One region of the Lactiplantibacillus sp. DA1 genome, then DNA from elsewhere that is predicted to be linked to it. Evidence: predicted binding sites of a transcription regulator. Region 1 holds the regulator's gene; each other region holds the start of a gene.
What was found. The regulator Rex, encoded in region 1, represses fermentation and respiration genes when NADH is low (regulators of the CRP and FNR family bind a similar motif). The targets are predictions, from matches to a motif close to TTGTGAANTANTTCACAA.
Positions count from the first base shown of each region.

Region 1 (4,709 bases):
GCTGCTTGCTAGCCTGATAATTTTGCTGGCCCGTCGAACGGGGAGTGACAGTTGCTGCGCTAGTTGGGTCAGTCGTCCCAGCGCTGGCGGCTTCTTCAGCAGCTTGACTGGCAGCCGCCGCTGCAATTTCAGCCTGTTCCTGTTTTTTGTCAATGTAATAGTCGTAGTCACCCAAGAAAAGTTCAGTTCCTTCTGGTGAGACTTCTACGACACTGGTTGCAACTTGGTTAATAAAATAACGGTCATGTGAAACGAAGAGTAGGGTACCATCAAAATCGTTGAGGGCTACTTCTAATACTTCACGACTGTCAATATCTAAATGGTTTGTCGGTTCATCAAGAATCAAGAAGTTGTCGTTTTGCATGGCGAGTTTAGTCAGTAGTAACCGGGCCCGCTCGCCACCAGATAGTGCGTGGACGGGTTTATCAACGTCTTCTCCAGTAAAGAGAAAGCTTCCTAGAATGGTTCGGATATCTTTTTCCGGCGTGGTTGGATGTTCATCCCATAATTCACCCAATACTGTCTTCTTGTCATTAAGGTTGCGTTGTTCTTGGTCATAATAACCAGTGACGACGCCAGTGCCAAACACGGCCTTACCCTTAATGAATGGAATTTGGCCCAAGATACTCTTGAGGAAGGTTGATTTACCAATCCCGTTTGGGCCGACGATGGCAATTGCTTCATGTTTTTTAACACTGAGATTATCTGGTTCTGAAAGGATTCGACCGCCGTAACCCACGGCAGCGTCTTTGATGGTCAAAACGATATTTCCACTTTGCTTGGCGGCATGAAAGCCAAAGTGGGCCGTTTTCTCGTCATTATCAGGACGATCTAGTCGTTCCATCTTAGCTAATTGCTTGCGCCGGGCCTGGGCACGTTTTGTCGTAGAAGCTCGAACAATATTACGGTTAACAAAGTCTTCAAGTTTACTAATCTCGGCTTGTTGTTTTTCATAGTGTTTCCACTGAGCTTGAATGCGTGCCGCTTTTTCTTGAACAAACTGATCGTAATTGCCAGTATAATGGACCATTTCATGGTGCGACAGATCATAAACTTCATTAACGACTCGGTCTAGGAAGTAACGGTCATGGCTGACAATAAGCAATGCGCCTGCATATGACTGTAAATAACTTTCTAGCCAAGTTAAAGTTTCAACATCCAAGTGGTTAGTTGGTTCGTCAAGAATAAGTAAGTCGCGTTTTTCAAGTAGTAACTTGGCGAGTGCGAGCTGCGTCTTTTGACCACCTGATAGTTCAGTGACCGATTTATCATAGACATCAGCGTCAAATTGAAATCCGTGTAAAACCCCCCGGATTTCAGCTTGGTACCCGTAACCGTTTTTCTGTTGAAATTCCGTTTGAATTTGGTCATAGGTTTTTAAAGTTTGTTGGTAGGCCTGTTCATTGTTCATAATAGCCGGATCACTGAGTTGATTTTCGAGTTGATGCATTCGATTTTCAATTGCATGTAGTTCGGCGAAGACACTACTCATCTCTTCCCAGATTGTATTATGACTGTCTAGGCCTTGATCTTGGGCCAAGTAACCAATTGTCAGTCCCTTGCGCATCGAAATCTGGCCTTCGTCAGGCACCGTTTCACCAGCAATCATTTTAAGTAAGGTTGATTTGCCGGCGCCATTGCGACCAACGAGGGCCACCCGGGCGTGCTCTTGAATGTCCATTTGTACGTTATCGAACAAGACATCGGCACCAAAACGCCGCATTACCTGCTGTACTTGTAGTAAAATCACGCTTTATTAAGCTCCTTTCACATTTGATTCGTGACATAATTGTAGCATATTGCAACGGTTTGCCCAATTATTTGGAATAATAAGTAATTATTATTTCACAAAGTTGTAGGTTATGCTAGAATAGTGTCAGCAAATTCACAAACTTTTATATAGGAGGACGCGTCCGAATGGCAGAAACAAAAATTCCACGGGCAACGGCAAAACGGTTACCAATTTATTACCGCTACTTGAATATCTTACTAGATGCAGATAAGAAGCGGGTATCATCAACCGAGTTGTCCGAGGCGGTTAAAGTAGATTCAGCAACGATTCGGCGAGACTTTTCGTATTTTGGGGCGCTCGGTAAACGAGGGTATGGATACGATGTTGAAACGTTGCTTGCATTTTTTAAAAAAATTTTGAACCAAGATACCTTAACGAACGTTGCCTTGATTGGGGTCGGGAATTTAGGTCACGCTTTATTAAACTTCAATTTTCACAAAAATAGTAATGTTCGAATTTCAGCGGCCTTTGATGTGAACGAGGCGATTGCCAATACGGTTCAAAGTGGGGTGCCAGTGTACCCAATGACTGAGTTGAAGAAGCAATTGATCGAACAACAGATTGAAATTGCAATTTTAACAGTTCCAACGACGGTTGTTCAGGAAATTACGGATGATTTGGTTGATGCTAACGTGAAGGGAATTATGAACTTCACGCCGTTACGAATTTCGGTTCCAGAAACAGTCCGGGTTCAAAACGTTGACTTGACTAATGAATTGCAAACGTTGATCTACTTTATTGAGCATTACGGTCAGCAATTGGGTGAATCTGGTCATGACGATCAGAATGAGGCTCAAGACTAAGGTATTGCCTTAGTTCTAGAAATTGATAGTGAAAGGTGCCCTGGGAATCAGTCCTAGGGCACCTTTTTGTGTCAATTTTTTATGTGAAACAAGTGTTTAGTGACGGCTACAGTTATTGAGACATACTAGGCTTGATTAATGCAACAATCCAAGCAATGTTGGTAATACGACCGATGCATTCATTAGGATGTGGGCAGTCATAGAAGTTTGAATGCGACCGGTATGCTGGTATAGCCAACAGAATAAGAGGCCGACAAACGCATACAGAATGAAGTGACCGTCCGCATGTGCGAAGCTAAATAACACACTCGCAATTAAGGCAGCTCCAATCTTACCAGTGACCGCGCTCAGATTACCGAAGATAACTTTGCGAAAGACGATTTCTTCCATGATTGGAGCGCCGATAATGATGGCTAGGAAAAAGGCTGGGTATTGCTGGCCAACTGTCAGGAGTGTGGTGGTATTGGTTGAAGCAGTTGACTGGCCTAACAAGGCAGTGATTTTTAGAATAATCAATTGGCCGACGATGACGAGCCCGAGTCCGATCAATCCCCAAAGAATGGTTTTGATCCAATTACTAGGATGCTTTTCAATCACATTTTTAGTTTTCATTCGGCTAGTTAACCAAATGAGCAGGACGGCACCGACCAAGTAATCAACGGTTTGAATAACGAATACTTGAGAACCAAGTTGATGAAAAGCGGTAACTAGAACGCTTGGTAGGGCATAAATAATAAAGTAAATAATGAGAATAAAGATTGATTGGCGGCGATTGACCATCAACTCACGTCCTTTTAAAAGTTTAATTTAAGTTGCATAGCGATAACTGTAAATTTCATTATAGTCGATTTGACATTCTTTGACTAATAATTGACAAATTACTTGCAATCTTGAATTAAAATGATATAGTTGACAATGTAATTAGCACTTGGAACTAAGGAGTGCTAAAAAAGAATAAATGGAGGGATTCACGTGTTAAAACCATTAGGAGATCGCGTTATCTTGCAACAACAAGAAGAAGAAGAACAAACAATTGGTGGGATTGTCATTGCCAATAACGCCAAGGAAAAGCCTCAAAGCGGGAAGGTTGTTGCCGTCAATGACGGTCGTGTTTTAGATAACGGGACAAAAGTTGACCCCAGCGTGAAGGTCGGCGATCAAGTATTATTCGATAAGTATGCCGGTACCGAAGTCAAGTATCAAGGTGCTAAGTACTTGGTATTGCACGAAAAAGATATCGTTGCAATCGAAGACTAATCCATTTAAATTGCGCAACTTAAAATAAATTAAATTCATGAGGTGAATAGAGATAATGGCTAAAGAATTAAAGTTCTCTGAAGATGCACGTTCAGCGATGCTAAAAGGTGTCGATCAATTAGCTGACACAGTTAAGTCAACGTTAGGTCCTAAGGGTCGCAACGTTGTTTTGGAACAATCATATGGTTCACCAACCATTACTAATGATGGTGTAACGATTGCTAAGGCGATCGAATTAGACGATCATTTTGAAAACATGGGTGCTAAGTTAGTTTCTGAAGTTGCTTCAAAGACTAATGATATCGCTGGTGACGGGACGACTACTGCAACGGTCTTAACGCAATCGATTGTTAATGAAGGTATGAAGAACGTTACGGCCGGTGCTAACCCTGTTGGTATTCGTCGTGGGATTGAAGAAGCTACTAAGACGGCGGTTGACTCATTACATGCTATGGCACACGAAGTTAAGACGCAAGAAGATATTGCACAAATCGCTTCTGTATCTTCAGCAAGTGAAGAAACTGGTAAGCTGATTGCCGAAGCCATGGAAAAAGTTGGTCATGATGGTGTGATCACGATTGAAGAATCACGTGGTGTTGATACGAGTTTAGACGTTGTTGAAGGGATGCAATTCGACCGCGGCTACTTATCACAATACATGGTTACTGATAATGATAAGATGGAAGCGGATCTCGACAATCCATATATCTTAATTACTGATAAGAAGATTTCAAACATTCAAGATATCTTACCACTATTACAATCTATCGTTGAACAAGGCAAGCCATTGTTGATCATTGCTGATGACATTTCTGGTGAAGCTTTACCAACCTTGGTCTTGAACAAGATGCGTGGGA
Region 1 is NZ_JAWHTQ010000001.1:439,578-444,286, reverse strand. Features, by position in the region: gene RXV91_RS02080 (ABC-F family ATP-binding cassette domain-containing protein) at 1-1,750, opposite strand, end outside; gene RXV91_RS02075 (redox-sensing transcriptional repressor Rex) at 1,918-2,595, shown strand; gene RXV91_RS02070 (type II CAAX endopeptidase family protein) at 2,731-3,375, opposite strand; gene groES (co-chaperone GroES) at 3,568-3,852, shown strand; gene groL (chaperonin GroEL) at 3,908-4,709, shown strand, end outside.

Region 2 (4,709 bases), on a different contig from region 1:
GCAGCCGTCACCAGTACGCAAACGATTGACCCAATACTATAATAACTAATCAGTGCTCTTGAACTGGCGTCTCCCATTCCGGCTACCTTAGCACCATATTGACTCAACCACTGACTAACTAAGTAAAAAGTTGCCTGTGAAACATAACCATATAAGATAAATAGCGTGCCATCAAACCATAAGCTACCCTTTGATTCAGGCTTCACTGCTTCAGTCTCGTCCTTAGCAGCAACCTTAGCATCCTGATTAGCAACTGGGAACTTTCCAGCAACCAACATGAACAATAAATTAGCAACTAATACAACAATACAAAAGATAAACGACCAACCGTACCAATAATTACCAGCAACTAAGAAACTAACGAATAACGGTAATCCAAATTGGCCAACTGAAATGAAGGCCTTGATAATAACGTTCGCAGTTCCTTTTGAATCTGGAAACATTTCCATTAACGCTGGGTAAGTCCCAGAATCAAGGAATGAGTTCGCAATCCCAGCAAGTATCCCGAAAATGTAGGCTACCGTAATTGATGGGCTTAATAAAATACCAGCAAAGAAGAGCAAGTACGTAATAACACCAAGAACCACGAATGGTTTACGGCCAAACTTATCTGACAAAAATCCAGAAACTAATAAAACGATTAAACGACCAATACCAAGTGATGAAATTACTACGGCAACACCGCCTGTAGTCGTTTGCCAATGTTGAGCCAAAGCTTCCATGTTTTGGGCTAAGATAATAACCCCAATCCCATGAATAAAATAGTTTAAATATAAGCTAATGGCTGTCGGCATATATTTATTTTTCATGGCAACCCCCGTCTATTTTTGTGCTGCAGCGTCTTCATCAAATAAAATATGGCGAATATAATCAACTGGCATATCTTCACCAGTCCAGAGCTTAAAGGCAGCAGCACCTTGTTCGAGCATCATACCCAAACCATTGAAGACATGTTCAACGCCAGCTTCTTGAGCAACCTTCATTAATTTAGTTGTCCGTGGTGCGTAGACGGTATCAAAGACAATGAGGTCTTTACGTAACCAGCTTGGGTCATCAACTAAAGTCTTATCTTCCAACGGTTTCATGCCAACACCAGTAGCATCAGTATAAATATATGAATCTTGAATTTCCTTCTTAAAATCATCACGATCTTCTAATTCGTGTAAAGTAGCATGACAAGAAGTCCGCTCGTTGATCAAATCAACATTATGTTTAGCGTTTTCCCATTCTGCATCATGTAAGTTAAAGATTGACATTTCACTAACGCCATCTAATGCCGCTTGAACAGCAATCGCAGTACCAGCACCGCCAGCACCTGCTAATGTCATCTTATGACCACGGATATTAATCCCTTCATCGTCCAGAGACTTCATAAAGCCAATACCATCAGTCGTGTAACCGGTTAAAATTCCATCATCATTAACAATAGTGTTGACCGCACCGCACATCTCAGCAGCTGGGTCTAATTTATCTAGCAGTGGCAAAACCTTCTGCTTATTAGGCATTGAAACATTAGAACCCCGCATATCTAACGTCCGAATCGATTCAATTGCTGAAGGTAGCTTCTTGTTATCGATTTCGAATGCTAGATATGCATAGTTCAATCCTAATTTAGCAAATGCATTATTGTGCATCGTTGGTGACATTGAATGCCGAATCGGATATGCCATCAATCCAATTAATAATGTGTGTCCATCAATGCGTTCAGTCATGTAAATCCACTCCTATAAATTTATATTTTTAATATTTGTTACTCAATTCACTTGTCATCTTAACAAAATGCTTTAATATAATAAATATAGAACTGTTGTTAAATTCATTAAATTGTTTTATGAATGAAAGGGGTATCACGCAGATTGAATCTAAGACATTTGGAATTTTTCAAAGAATTGGCACGAACACAACACATGGCAAAAGCGGCTGAAAACCTTGGTATCTCACAACCTTCATTAAGCTATGCCATTAAAAAGTTAGAAAGTGAACTGGGGGTTCCTTTATTTGAACCAGATGGTCGTAATATTCGTTTAACGCCGATTGGTTCTGTGTACTTAAAGTATATTACGGCAAGTTTAAGCGATTTATCACAAGGCAATGAGCTCGTTCAGCAATTAATGGATCCTGACAAAGGACATGTTAAATTGGGCTTTACTTATACACTTGGACAGCAGCTAGTCCCCGAACTAATCACTAAGTTTCATACAGATGATAAAAATCATGCAATTACATTTGAGCTCGGTCAAGGAAACTCGACTGAATTACTTCAGGAACTTGCTGATGAAAAGTTTGATTTAGTGTTAGCCTCAAGTGTCGACCGCCTCGGCGAGCAACCTACTAATACCTTATTTGATTTTATTCCATTGGTTCAACAAGAAATTGTGGCAGCTGTCCCTAGCCACCACGCGTTAGCCAAACAAGAAGAATTATTCGTTAAAGACTTGGAACCATATCCCATGATATTTTTCTCACATAATAGTGGTTTACGTCCTTTGATTGATCGAATTCTAAGCCAGGCGCATGTAAAGCCCAAAATCGCTTACGAAGTCGAAGAGGATCATACCATGGCTGGCTTTGTGAGCTATAATTTTGGTGTCGCTTTGATGCCATACTTACCGCTTTTAGACCAGACCAGCATAACATTGAAGCACTTAGCTGATCAGCCACTACGTCACCAAATATACCTCATCAGCAAACGTAATCATTTTGTTACACCTTCAGTTAGTCGATTTGAAGAATTCAGTCGCAGTTACTGTTGGCAACATTACACGCAAAAGGAACATTTTATTTAAGACAAAAAAGCTCTCAGGTTTGCAACATGTATTATCGCCAGACTAGTGATAATACATGTATTATAGACCTGAGAGATTTTTTACTAAGCAACGATTGCTTTCTTTTCTCGAAATAGGGCAAGAACTACAATGCTGCAAAGAACACCAATTCCAGCAATTAGTACGTCAAACCACATAATCTTATAAATGCCAATCTGAGAAATCCAAGCGGTAAATACCGGAATCGTAAATGAAGCTAATCCACTCGCAGTATAATAAATTCCCGTAATACGACCCTTAGCACGAGGAAACGTATTGCTCATAACGGTTAGTCCTAGTTGCATAACACCGCCTGCAGCTGAGCATCCAATCACAAACGAACTGATTAATGCTACCCACCACGTTGGAATTAGCGTTAAGGCTAGCAATGCTAACAACGATACCACAGTATCAAACAGCATAAACCAAACCGGCTTAATAATTCGCTCAACTAGTAAAGCAGTTACAATAACGCCTAAAATAGATCCAACGCTATAAACGCTAACTAACATTCGAGCATGTACTAAATTCAAATGAATCACGTCACTGCCATACTTTGTCAACCATTGGCTTACCAAATAAAAAGTTGCCATTGAGATATAGCCGAAAATCGTCAGAACACATCCAAGAATAATTTTCTTTAGCGTTAGTGGCATATGCTTTTGCAAAGTGTTTTGCTTTTTATTAGGCGTTGATACTTGATCAGTTGTTAATTTTGGAAAAGTTCGCCGACGTAAAAAACTAAAGTTAACCACCATTAAAAAGACACATAATAAGAACGCCCAACCATACCATAATTGAAAATGATCTAGTCCAGCCACAATAATGGGCAATAATAATTCACCAATCGAAGCAAAGGCCTTAATCATAATATTTGCCGTTGCTTGACGTCTAGGATAAAGTTCCATAAGCGCTGGGTACGTCCCCGAATCTAAAAATGAATTAGCCATACCGGCTAGAATACCGAAAAAATAGGCGACAACAATATTAGGAGAAATGACAATTCCAATAAAAAATAATGTATACGTTAAGATACCAATCTGTACAAATAACTTTCGGCCAAGCCGATCTGAAAAAGTCCCTGCCAAGTAAAGTACTAACAATCGGCCAATGCCTAATGATGAAATAACCAGTGAAACACCAGCATCATTGACATGCCATTGTCGGCTTAATACAGTCATATTTTGGGCTAGAATCACAATAGCCATACCATGAACGAGGTAATTAAGATACAAACATATCGTTGTTTTCATACGTTCTGTTGATGTCATATGAGTTAACCTTTGCCTTGTAAGATTTGAATTGAGTAACAAAGTGTTTTGCTCATCTATTAACATACTATTCTACTCTAAATGTAAGCGCTTATCAATCAAATGAAAAGTTACTTAATTTCTATTTTTACCCGCCAACACTCACCAATATCTGTACCACCACCATCAAGGTCGCCAAAACATCTAACACCCAACTACTCCACACATAGTAGTTCTCCATTGGTCGATATTTTTGACGCGTTACTTTAAGATTTTTCTCGTATAACCGATTGAAGAAAATAAATAGCCAAATAAAGAACCACAAAATCAGACAAAAAACTGGATAAATAAAAATATTGCTCTTGATTCCCCACGGTGTCAGGCTCGTGACGGCGGTTGGCACGTAGACACGATCAGGTAATAGTGGGTATGCGACAATTGCCAATAATAGCGGTAATAACGCTAATCCCGTCTGCCGCCACAAATTATAGCGGCCGTGCTCATCTTTAACATTAAACATTGCGCCAACCTCCCTTAATTAACCAGTGCATCGCAAATGGTAACTGCTGGTTCCAGAGCCGCCAATCATGGCGACCCGGTTGTAACTGCCATTCAAACTGGTCTTTAAACACTGCCACCAACTGTGACTTGAAGG
Region 2 is NZ_JAWHTQ010000005.1:157,575-162,283, forward strand. Features, by position in the region: gene RXV91_RS09330 (MFS transporter) at 1-809, opposite strand, end outside; gene RXV91_RS09335 (shikimate dehydrogenase) at 822-1,712, opposite strand; gene RXV91_RS09340 (LysR family transcriptional regulator) at 1,857-2,786, shown strand; gene RXV91_RS09345 (MFS transporter) at 2,870-4,075, opposite strand; gene RXV91_RS09350 (hypothetical protein) at 4,203-4,574, opposite strand; gene RXV91_RS09355 (alpha/beta fold hydrolase) at 4,567-4,709, opposite strand, start outside.
Region 2: a site for Rex is predicted at 1,748-1,765, ahead of RXV91_RS09335 (shikimate dehydrogenase). Genes of this name have one in related genera too.

Region 3 (4,709 bases), on a different contig from region 1:
GTTTGATCAAAAATTAAGTAGGGGTGCTGATTATTCATTGGGATTAGCCAAGAGCCATGTGTGTAAACGTGTCCGTGACGGTGCTTAGCGTCTTCTTGGAAGTAGCGTGTCCCATCATCAGCGATAACGAAAATACTACCGTTCTTTAATAAAGGCCAGTGTTCAATTTGACGGCCCCGTTCATTGGCGTCTTCTTTGAAGGTGATTCCAGGTAAGATACCGTGAGATTCATAATTGGTCATGTGCCACATTTTGGCATCAACTTCTTGAGCCATTTTGATACCATCACCGCGGTTATAGAGCGTCCCAAGTGGTGTCAGATTATCACTGTGCAAGTAGGTTTGCTTTAACTCAGGATTGTTTTCAAAACCACCCATAGCTAAAACGACGCCATTATTGGCATGGATATTAAGCAGTCGTTCGCCCCGTTTGATTTGGACCCCTTGGATCACTTTAGTATTAGGATCTTGGATCAAATGTTGTGCCCGTGAGTCCAACCAAACGTCAATATTGTCAGCTCGTTCAAGGACTTTTTGCCGGAGTAGTTTCCATAATGCAGCGTCTTTATCACGTTTGTGAACGAGGGCAAAGTCAATCGTATCACTTCCGGCTAGTTCTGGGTATTCCGCCATGGTTTTTTTGATGGCAACGGCATCACCGGGTTTAATATCATGTTTCCAACTAACGGCTTTAATCCCCAGATATTTTTCAAAATATGCTGGAATTTTACTCATACCGCTTAAATAGGCGTTGAGTGTCTTAGTAGGGGTACTGAATGGCGCGCCCAGTGCTTGATAATAAGCGGTTAGTTTATCTAAGCTTTCACCCGTAACGACGTGTTGGGCGGAGTAGCGGGTGTTGCCACCTTCACGGCCAAATGGTGCCGCATCAACTACTAGTACGTGGGCACCATTATCAGCAGCAAAACGAGCCGCTGAAGCACCGGCACCACCAAAGCCTAAAACGATAACGTCGTAGTTACCGTGCCAGTTCACATTGAGCGCGGGCGTGCCGTTGAGTGCCTTAACGTATTTTTCAAAGTTATCGAAGCACCGTTCCAAGAACTTGATAGAAGGGGCATCGGTCATTTGACCATTCTGATCAAAGGCTTTAGCAGCGTAGCTTAACATGTATTCATTGCCAGGGAGTACCTGAGCATCAACTCCGGGCGCATTGAGAATATTGCGTAAGTCACCTTGAGCACGGCACGTCCCCTGTACGCCAAGGGAAGTACCGACTAACATGACGGGTTTGTTAGCAAAGGGGTGGAGCTGGTAAGAAAGCCATTCAATAACGTTCTTGAGTGCGGCCGGAATGGCATGATCGTATTCGGGTACCCCGATGATCACCCCATCGGCTTGGCTAATTTTATCATTTAAGGTTTGAACGGTGGCTGGAATATCATCTTGATCAGGCTCATTGAATAGTGGGATTCCGGTAATCTCATTGACGTCAATCGTAGCCCGCTGACTAAAGTGGTGATTCATAAATTGTAATAGTTCACGATTGTAAGATTGTTGTGCAGTCGTACCAATCAAGGCGACGTATTTCATAATCAACATTCCTTTATTATTTTTTTAGTTGGATAAGCACATCGATTGTTTACGCTTTCAATATAATTAACTACATAGAAAAAACAACCGTTAATTTTAACTAGATCCGCAAAACGTTATTGTGACAACGATAACAAGCGAAAGTTATTTGATTCGATCAACGATTATTAAGTAGGAACTAACCGAGCAGCAAACTTTATTTTAGTTTTTTATAAATTATATTTATAAAAACAAGCCAGTGATTGTCGTTGATAAAAATAAAATCCTATATATGAACAAAAACAGACGTCCTCTTAAGCCTTAGTACAGCTGATTTCATTACATTCACGGGTTAAGTATTGCTAAATTTTGATTGACAGACTTATAAATTAAGTTATGGTGATACTGAAAAAAGGAATACAGCTGTTGATGTCTGTTTATGTGAAAAAATTAACAATTAATAAATTGTTAGGAGGAATCGCAAATGTTGAGTCAAGTAAAATGGAAGGGCTTTCTTTTGCCGTTGGTCTTTGGAATTGGTCTCTGGTTACTTACACCACTACGACCGTTAGCTATTAGTATTATCGCGTGGCATCTCTTTGCTATTTTTGTAGCAACGATTATTGCTTGTATCACCAAGCCGTTGCCGATGATGGCCGTCACGCTGATTGGGATTGTTGTCGCAACGTTAACGGGTGTTTTTACGATGGACGAAGTCGCGACTGGTTTTGGTAATTCGACGGCGTGGATGGTTGCCATGTGCATGTTCATGGCTGCTGGTTTTATCAAATCGGGACTTGGCAAGCGGATTGCTTATTTATTTGTCAGCTTATTTGGTAAACGCACGTTGAGTTTAGCGTACGCCCTGTCCTTTGTTGATGCCGTGTTGGCGATTGGTATTCCCAGCAATAATGCGCGGGTCAATGGCATCATGTACCCAATCATTGATAATCTTTCTCGTGAAATGGGCTCTGACCCAAAACAGGGGACCCAACGGAAATTAGGCTCATTTTTAGTTTTTACTGAGTATGAAGTTAATAATATTACATCAGGCCTATTTTTGACTGGCTTGGCTGGTAACATGGTTGCGATTGGGCTAGCCAAAATGCAGGGAATCACGGTGACCTGGATGCAGTGGTTCATGGCTGCCTGTGTTCCGGGAGTTTTATCGCTACTAATTATTCCGTGGGTATTATATAAAGTTTATCCACCTGAAGTTAAGGAAACCCCTGATGCGCATCGCTGGGCAACGACACGGCTGACGGCTCTCGGAAAAATGACCGCTAGTGAAAAAATTATGTCGGTAACATTTGTTTTAGCCATCATTTTATGGTTGGTTGGGACTAAGATTGGCATTGATGCTACCGAAGTTAGTTTTATTGCGGTCGTTATTTTACTAATTACTGGCGTATTAACCACCAAAGATTTGCTTAATGAAAACTTTGCTTGGAATATTTTAGTCTGGTTATCAATCATTATGATGATGTCCAAGAAATTAATGACGTTAGGATTTTTCCCTTGGTTTTCAAAAACATTGGGACATTTACTGAACGGAATGAACTGGATTAGTGTTCTAATTATTTTGTTTTTGGCTTATTTCTACTTACATTATATGTTTCCGAGTGTCTCAACACAGATTTCGGCACTATACGCCGGTTTTTTATCCATTGCTATTGGTGCTGGCGTGCCCCACGTCTTAGCGGCTTTATTGTTGGCATTTGCTGGATCAATCAACTTATCAACGACGCCATATTCGGCAGGCCCTGCTGCATTACTATCAAGTACGGGTTATGTGACGAGTGCGGAGTGGTGGAAACTAAGCGCAATTGTGGGTGTTATTTTTAATATTATTTGGTTAGGTGGAGGGCTGCTCTGGACGAAGTTATTAGGTTTGTGGTAAATACTTAATTATAAGCGGCAATTCGTGATCATTACTGACTGCGAATTGCCGTTTATTTAGTGTTAAAATTAAGCATCAAGTAAAACTGAGCGTGGAGGTATTAATGTGAATGAACGTGATTTGAGATATTTCTGCTCATTAGTTGAGACGGGAAATTATACAGCCACAGCTACCCAGTTTCAGGTTACGCAACCCGCGATTTCGGCTGCTTTGAAACGTTTAGAATCCGAATACCATGCAGTCTTGTTAACACAGGCCAACCATCGGGCACAATTAGTAACGACGGCGGCCGGGCGTACTTTGTATATTAAGGCTAGCCAGCTTTTAAAGGCTTTTTCTCAAATGGCGTTAGAAGTTCAGCACGCTAATGAACGGCAGGTCCGATTGGGTTTTTCAAACGTAGCGGGTGGAATCTGGCTCCCACGGGTGATTAAAAAATTTATATCAGTTCACTTATTGGATCAAGTAACGACGACGATTGCTGATTCTGAAAAGTTATTAGTTGATTTGCGAAATGGTAAGTTAGATGCGGCCGTGTTTTCAACACTGCTGCCAGAACACTCGACTGATTTACGGGTGAGCATCTTAGAGGAACATCAGTTGCAGGTTTTGGTTAATGTCAATAGTCCGCTAAGCCAGCTAGAGACAATTCGCGCAACTGATTTACAAGGCGTACCAATTATTGCTCGGCCCAAACACGCCTTGCCCCGGCTAGCACTGGAACAGTATTGTCAGCGCGGTCGGATTAGGCCTAAGATTATTTATGAGGCGGCGACAAATGCGTTAGTTGAGGGACTGGTTGCCCAAAATATCGGTGTAGGGATGGTTATTGCAGGTTCCATCGTGTTAAGTGATCAGGTTGTGGGGATTCCATTGGCCCCTAAGGAACAATTACATTGCTACATGCAGTTGGCAGTCCGGAAGTCCTTTTTACCCAATACTAACCAGCAACAGTGCATAGATGTTTTGCGCCAAATTAGACAAACATCCGTGTGACTGCTGTGTAAATGTTAAGACAGAAAAATAGCGTTCAGACCGGCAATCGTCAATCCAAACGCTATTAGCTCACTTATTGCGCCAACATCTTCTGTGCAAATTCTTTAACGAGTTCAATCTGTTCAGCTTTGAGTTTACCCCCAGCACTGCCGATGATTTTCATGCCCTTGCCACCCATAACTTGATGAAAATGGCCAATTACGGGGATGCCCTTTTCAGTTGCGATCTTTGTGAGGGCCTTGTCCGAAACCACTTCGGGTCCTCCTGAGGTGGTAAATAAT
Region 3 is NZ_JAWHTQ010000009.1:46,231-50,939, reverse strand. Features, by position in the region: gene RXV91_RS13740 (FAD-binding protein) at 1-1,553, opposite strand, end outside; gene RXV91_RS13735 (DASS family sodium-coupled anion symporter) at 2,017-3,432, shown strand; gene RXV91_RS13730 (LysR family transcriptional regulator) at 3,538-4,428, shown strand; gene RXV91_RS13725 (flavodoxin domain-containing protein) at 4,502-4,709, opposite strand, start outside.
Region 3: a site for Rex is predicted at 1,673-1,690, ahead of RXV91_RS13740 (FAD-binding protein). Genes of this name have one in related genera too.

Region 4 (4,709 bases), 220 kb from region 1:
GTCTGATTGAACAAATTGCGCGTTATGGACTGGGACGTGTGCCTGTAGTCATTGTGGAAGGCATCTTAGCACGTGATCGGTATGGAAAAATGTTGGCGCGGCTTAGTCAATCGTTTCCACGCGTCCTCACTTATTATTTTGAAGTGAGTTTTGCCACTACCTTGGCGCGTCATCAAAAGCGTCATCGTGATTTTGGTGTGGAAGACATGCGTCGGTGGTGGCTTCCACATGACACGTTGGGCATTGCTAATGAAGTCTTAATTGACGAGCAACAAGATTTAACCACGGAAGTTCAACAAATTATGACTGCTATGCATGATTGTGACTAAACAACCACGAGTTGATTGGTTTGATCGTGGTTGAGGATTAAGCTGAAATCATAAAGAGGGCGAGCCAATGTTACTCGCAGCATTATTGAAAACGCGTCGTTGTCAGTATGGATTGACACAGGCACAACTAGCGTCCAAGTTATTTGTTACGACTCAGGCAGTGTCTAAGTGGGAACGCGGAAAGGCGATTCCATCAATCGATAATTTACTGGCACTGTCGGATCTGTATAATCTATCCTTGGATGAATTAGTTCGTGGTAGTGCTTTCTTTCCAAAGCCATATATTGTTGGTCGACGACTAAGCTTTGGTCGACTTCTGGGTCTCGGATTATTTTGGCTATTTGTTTGTTTATTGTTTACTGGTTTTGGTTATCAGCCGTGGTGGCTCTTTTTATCACTTTATATTGTTGGATTGATTGTGGTCGTTCCAGTGGGAATCAATAGTTACTGGGTGATTCAGCCTGCTACCATTGAGTTGCATACGTATGCTGCATCGACATTGACTAAGTTTCGCCAAATTGTCTTCAATTGTCCACAGCGCCAACTAATCCACTATACAGATCTGCAGCGGGTTACCATCAGTTATCGGTGTCGCAAACGATTTTCACCATTTGATTTTAATCCGGATTATTTTCAATTGATTTTAAAGACTAATGCCCAAACTTATCAGCTGGAATGTGCGTTGAAGGCCAGCGACTATTTACCGCAATTTGTCAGTTATTTGCAACGACAAGGTGTGCTTGTTGATGATCCTCAACAAGTTGTGGAATTGTTAGTTTCAGGAAAGTCGTTGTATCAGCATTTTCATACCGAGACTTGATCTTGAACAGTTGCAACCAACCGTTGCGGTAGCGCTTAAGTGTGTTGCAATGAATTGGTGCACCCAATAGTCTAGTATTGTAATAGAGGAGCGGGTAGGATGAAAATTGTGATTGGCAGTAAAATAAAAGAGCAACGACAACAGCATTAATGGTTCCAGCAGACGGTGGCGGAGCGGTTACACGTCTCACGGCAAACTATTTCCAAGTGGGAGTTAGGAAAAAGTTATCCAGATTTAGAGTTGTTGGTAGCACTGAGCAAACTATTTGCTGTCTCGACGGATGAGTTATTAGGTTTGAGCAGAAGACCTGTTCAGCGACCATGGTGGCAGTTGTTATTGCGTAAAAGGAGTCGAACAGATATGACGGTGAAATGGTACAGCGGGGGGCAGGATCGGGCACGTGTTGCTGTGGGCATAATTAGTGATTTAGATTGCTAATCTAAATACCACGAACGAGCAACCGTTACGACAGCTGCTGGCAACTTATTATCAGGAACTATTGGAACAGCGAACTGGTTCAGTACTGGGAGTATTCGACAGTATGAACTTAGACATCTCTAAATGTTTGCAGCAGCAACAAATCAAACTATCACCAGAAAATGAGCAACTAATGCAACAGCTGGTGGGGTTGAACATGATTCACTACCGGTGATTGATTTTGAAAATAAAACGCAAACTGTCAATCATCTAGCTTAATAGATGCTGACAGTTTGCGTTTTATGCTAAAAATCAATCGCAGGGTTGAAGGTTTGACAAGCTTGTTCGACTAGATAAGCAATCGGTTTAGCTAGCACGTGACTTGGTAAGTAGGCAATACTAAAATCAAGGCTGAGCTCGCTTGTTGGTAATTTGAACGCATTGATAGGGTACTTGGCTGGTTCAGTGGCTAGTCTTGCCAACATTGCAGTGGCTAGAACAATGCTACCAAGTCCTTGAAGTGTCAAGCTTAGTGCAAAGCGCGAGTTATCGACTTCAATGAGTGGAATCGTTTGAATGCCTTTATCGGCAAAGTAATGGTCAACCAGTTCTTGAAAGCGAGCTTCACCGACTGCACGGATGACAGGCTCACCAGTCATTCCTGTAAGAATGGTGGGGGTGAACGGTCGCCAAAATTGATTGGACTGATATATTCCGGCTGTTTTTGGAATGACTAAAGACAAAGAAATTGTCTGCAAAGGGATGGTTTTGACGTTAGTTTGATGAATTGTTTTGCCAATAAAAAAGTCTAGCTGATGACTAGCCAGCAACGTTTCTGCTTTTGATGTTGTGATTTCTAGTATTTTAGTGCGAATGTTCGGAAAACGTTGATAAAAAGCAGGTAGTGTTTGACTAAACCAAGCATTAGCCATTGGTGGTGTAATCCCAATCGTCATACTTTGATACTTATTTTGACTGATTTCTTTAAGCTCAGTGTTCATTCGCTGATGGAGACGAGCGTCACTTTGCAAATAAGTCAGTAATCTTTCTCCAGCATAAGTTAATTCAAGTGGACGATGGCCGCGGTCGATTAAGGGGATCCCAAAATGAGTTTCCGCACTTTTAATTGTGCGGCTAATGTACGGCTGACTGATGAATAAACTTTGTGCAGCTTTCGTCATACTATTGTGCTGTTGAATAGCTTCTAAAAATACTAACAATTTATTTTCCATGAAATCGCCACCTTTAATGCTTAATCTTATTAAAATCAAGTATAACCCATTACTCATTTGTAATAACAGATAATCAGATTGTTATTTCTATAAAAATGAAAGCGGTTATATAATATAAGTGTAATCAAAAAATGATTCTGCTTGTGATTTAAATAGCAATTGATATTGCATCTTAAAATTTGTTAAACGGATTTTGAAAGGATGAGCAGCATGCTAAAAAAATTGGATCAAATTACTTGGGATTATCAATATGATACGGTAGTTATTGGCTTTGGTGGTGCCGGGGCGACAGCAGCGCGGTTTGCGGCGGATGCACATGCGAAGGTGTTGCTCACGGATGCAGCGCCGAATGGTCATGAAGGAGGCAATACCCGTTATTCTGCCCAACTCTTAGGAACGGTAGATAGTTTCGATGAGGGTAAAAAATATTATCAAAACTTAACGGCACCCATGCAATTAGACGATAGTATGGTTGATACTTTCGTAGCGGGCATGGCGAATATGCGCGACTATGTTCAAAAATATCTCAATGTTGACCCGGTGAGTGTCGAAAATGATTTTACAGCTGCTGATTCTCCAATTTCATTAGACAGTGCAGTTCATGAGTTTCCTGAATTTGATGGAGTCCAATCCTATGACTTTACAACCGTCCATCATGGCATTTTTGATGCAGCTTTGTGGAAAATCTTGCGACAAAAAGTGTTAGATCGGCAGCAACAGATTGATGTCTGGCTTAGTGCGCCGGCACAACATCTGATTCAAGATCCCGCTACGAATACAATTATCGGTGTCCAAATCGAACGTCAGCATCGTTTAGTTAATGTTCGAGCTACCAATGGTGTAGTCCTAGCATGTGGTGGTTTTGAAAATAATCAACAAGCCATCCAGGACTACCTTGGTGCTGAGCACTTGGCACCATTGGGCACGCTGTTTAATAAGGGTGCTGGTATTAAGATGGCCCAAGAAGTTGGCGCGGACTTTTGGCACATGCAAAATTATGAATCACTCGGATTTTTACATGGTCTTTCGATTGCCGTACCACAAGGTGAACGTGGTCGCTTGATTTTAGGCTGGCCGGAAGTGAACCATGGTAGCGTTATCACGGTGGCTGATGACGGTAGTCGGTATTTTGATGAGAGTGAAGCCAACCGGCACGGTCACATTTATGATCATGGAATGTGGCGCGTCCCACGAACAAACGTGCATCCATACTTGGTTTTTGATGAAACTCAGTACCGTCAAATGTTAGCTAGTCAATATACACCAATTAATAATCTCACCGATTTAGTTGTGAAGGCCACTACTCTAAACGACTTAGCACGAGTTATGGAAGTTGATGGTACGGTACTTACCAAGACCGTTCATGATTTCAATTATTTTGTCGAGTCTGGTACTGACTACGCGTTTAATCGGCAGGTTGATACGATGCGGGCATTTGATGATGGACCGTATTATGCGCTTAAGTTAACAAACAACATACTTAATACCCAAGGGGGACCACGTCGTAATGACCGGGCAGAGATTTTAGATGCAAATCAGCAACCTATTCCGCACTTGTATGGTGCAGGTGAGTTGGGCGGTATTTGTGCAAATCAGTATCAAGGTGGCGGTAATTTAGCTGAATGCCTGATTTTTGGAAAAATCGCTGGTGAAAATGCAGCTAAACCTAAGGAAGAAACGACACAATTGGTCGATGAAAAAGCAGTGGCTAAGCCGGATGCGAATACTAGTGCTTCGGTGCATCAGACTAGTACTAATGATTTGGTAGCCGAAGCATCACCAGACATCACAGTTGGTGAACACCAATACTTAGGGCGCTCAGATGATGGCATTGGTGGGCAAGTTGTGGTTCGTATCACGTATATTGACCAACAATTAACTCATGTTGAAGTAGTTGAACAACATGAGACT
Region 4 is NZ_JAWHTQ010000001.1:217,126-221,834, reverse strand. Features, by position in the region: gene RXV91_RS01085 (kinase) at 1-329, shown strand, start outside; gene RXV91_RS01080 (helix-turn-helix transcriptional regulator) at 397-1,149, shown strand; gene RXV91_RS01075 (helix-turn-helix transcriptional regulator) at 1,315-1,587, shown strand; gene RXV91_RS01070 (bacteriocin immunity protein) at 1,580-1,801, shown strand; gene RXV91_RS01065 (LysR family transcriptional regulator) at 1,872-2,798, opposite strand; gene RXV91_RS01060 (FAD-binding protein) at 3,000-4,709, shown strand, end outside.
Region 4: a site for Rex is predicted at 2,940-2,957, ahead of RXV91_RS01060 (FAD-binding protein). Genes of this name have one in related genera too.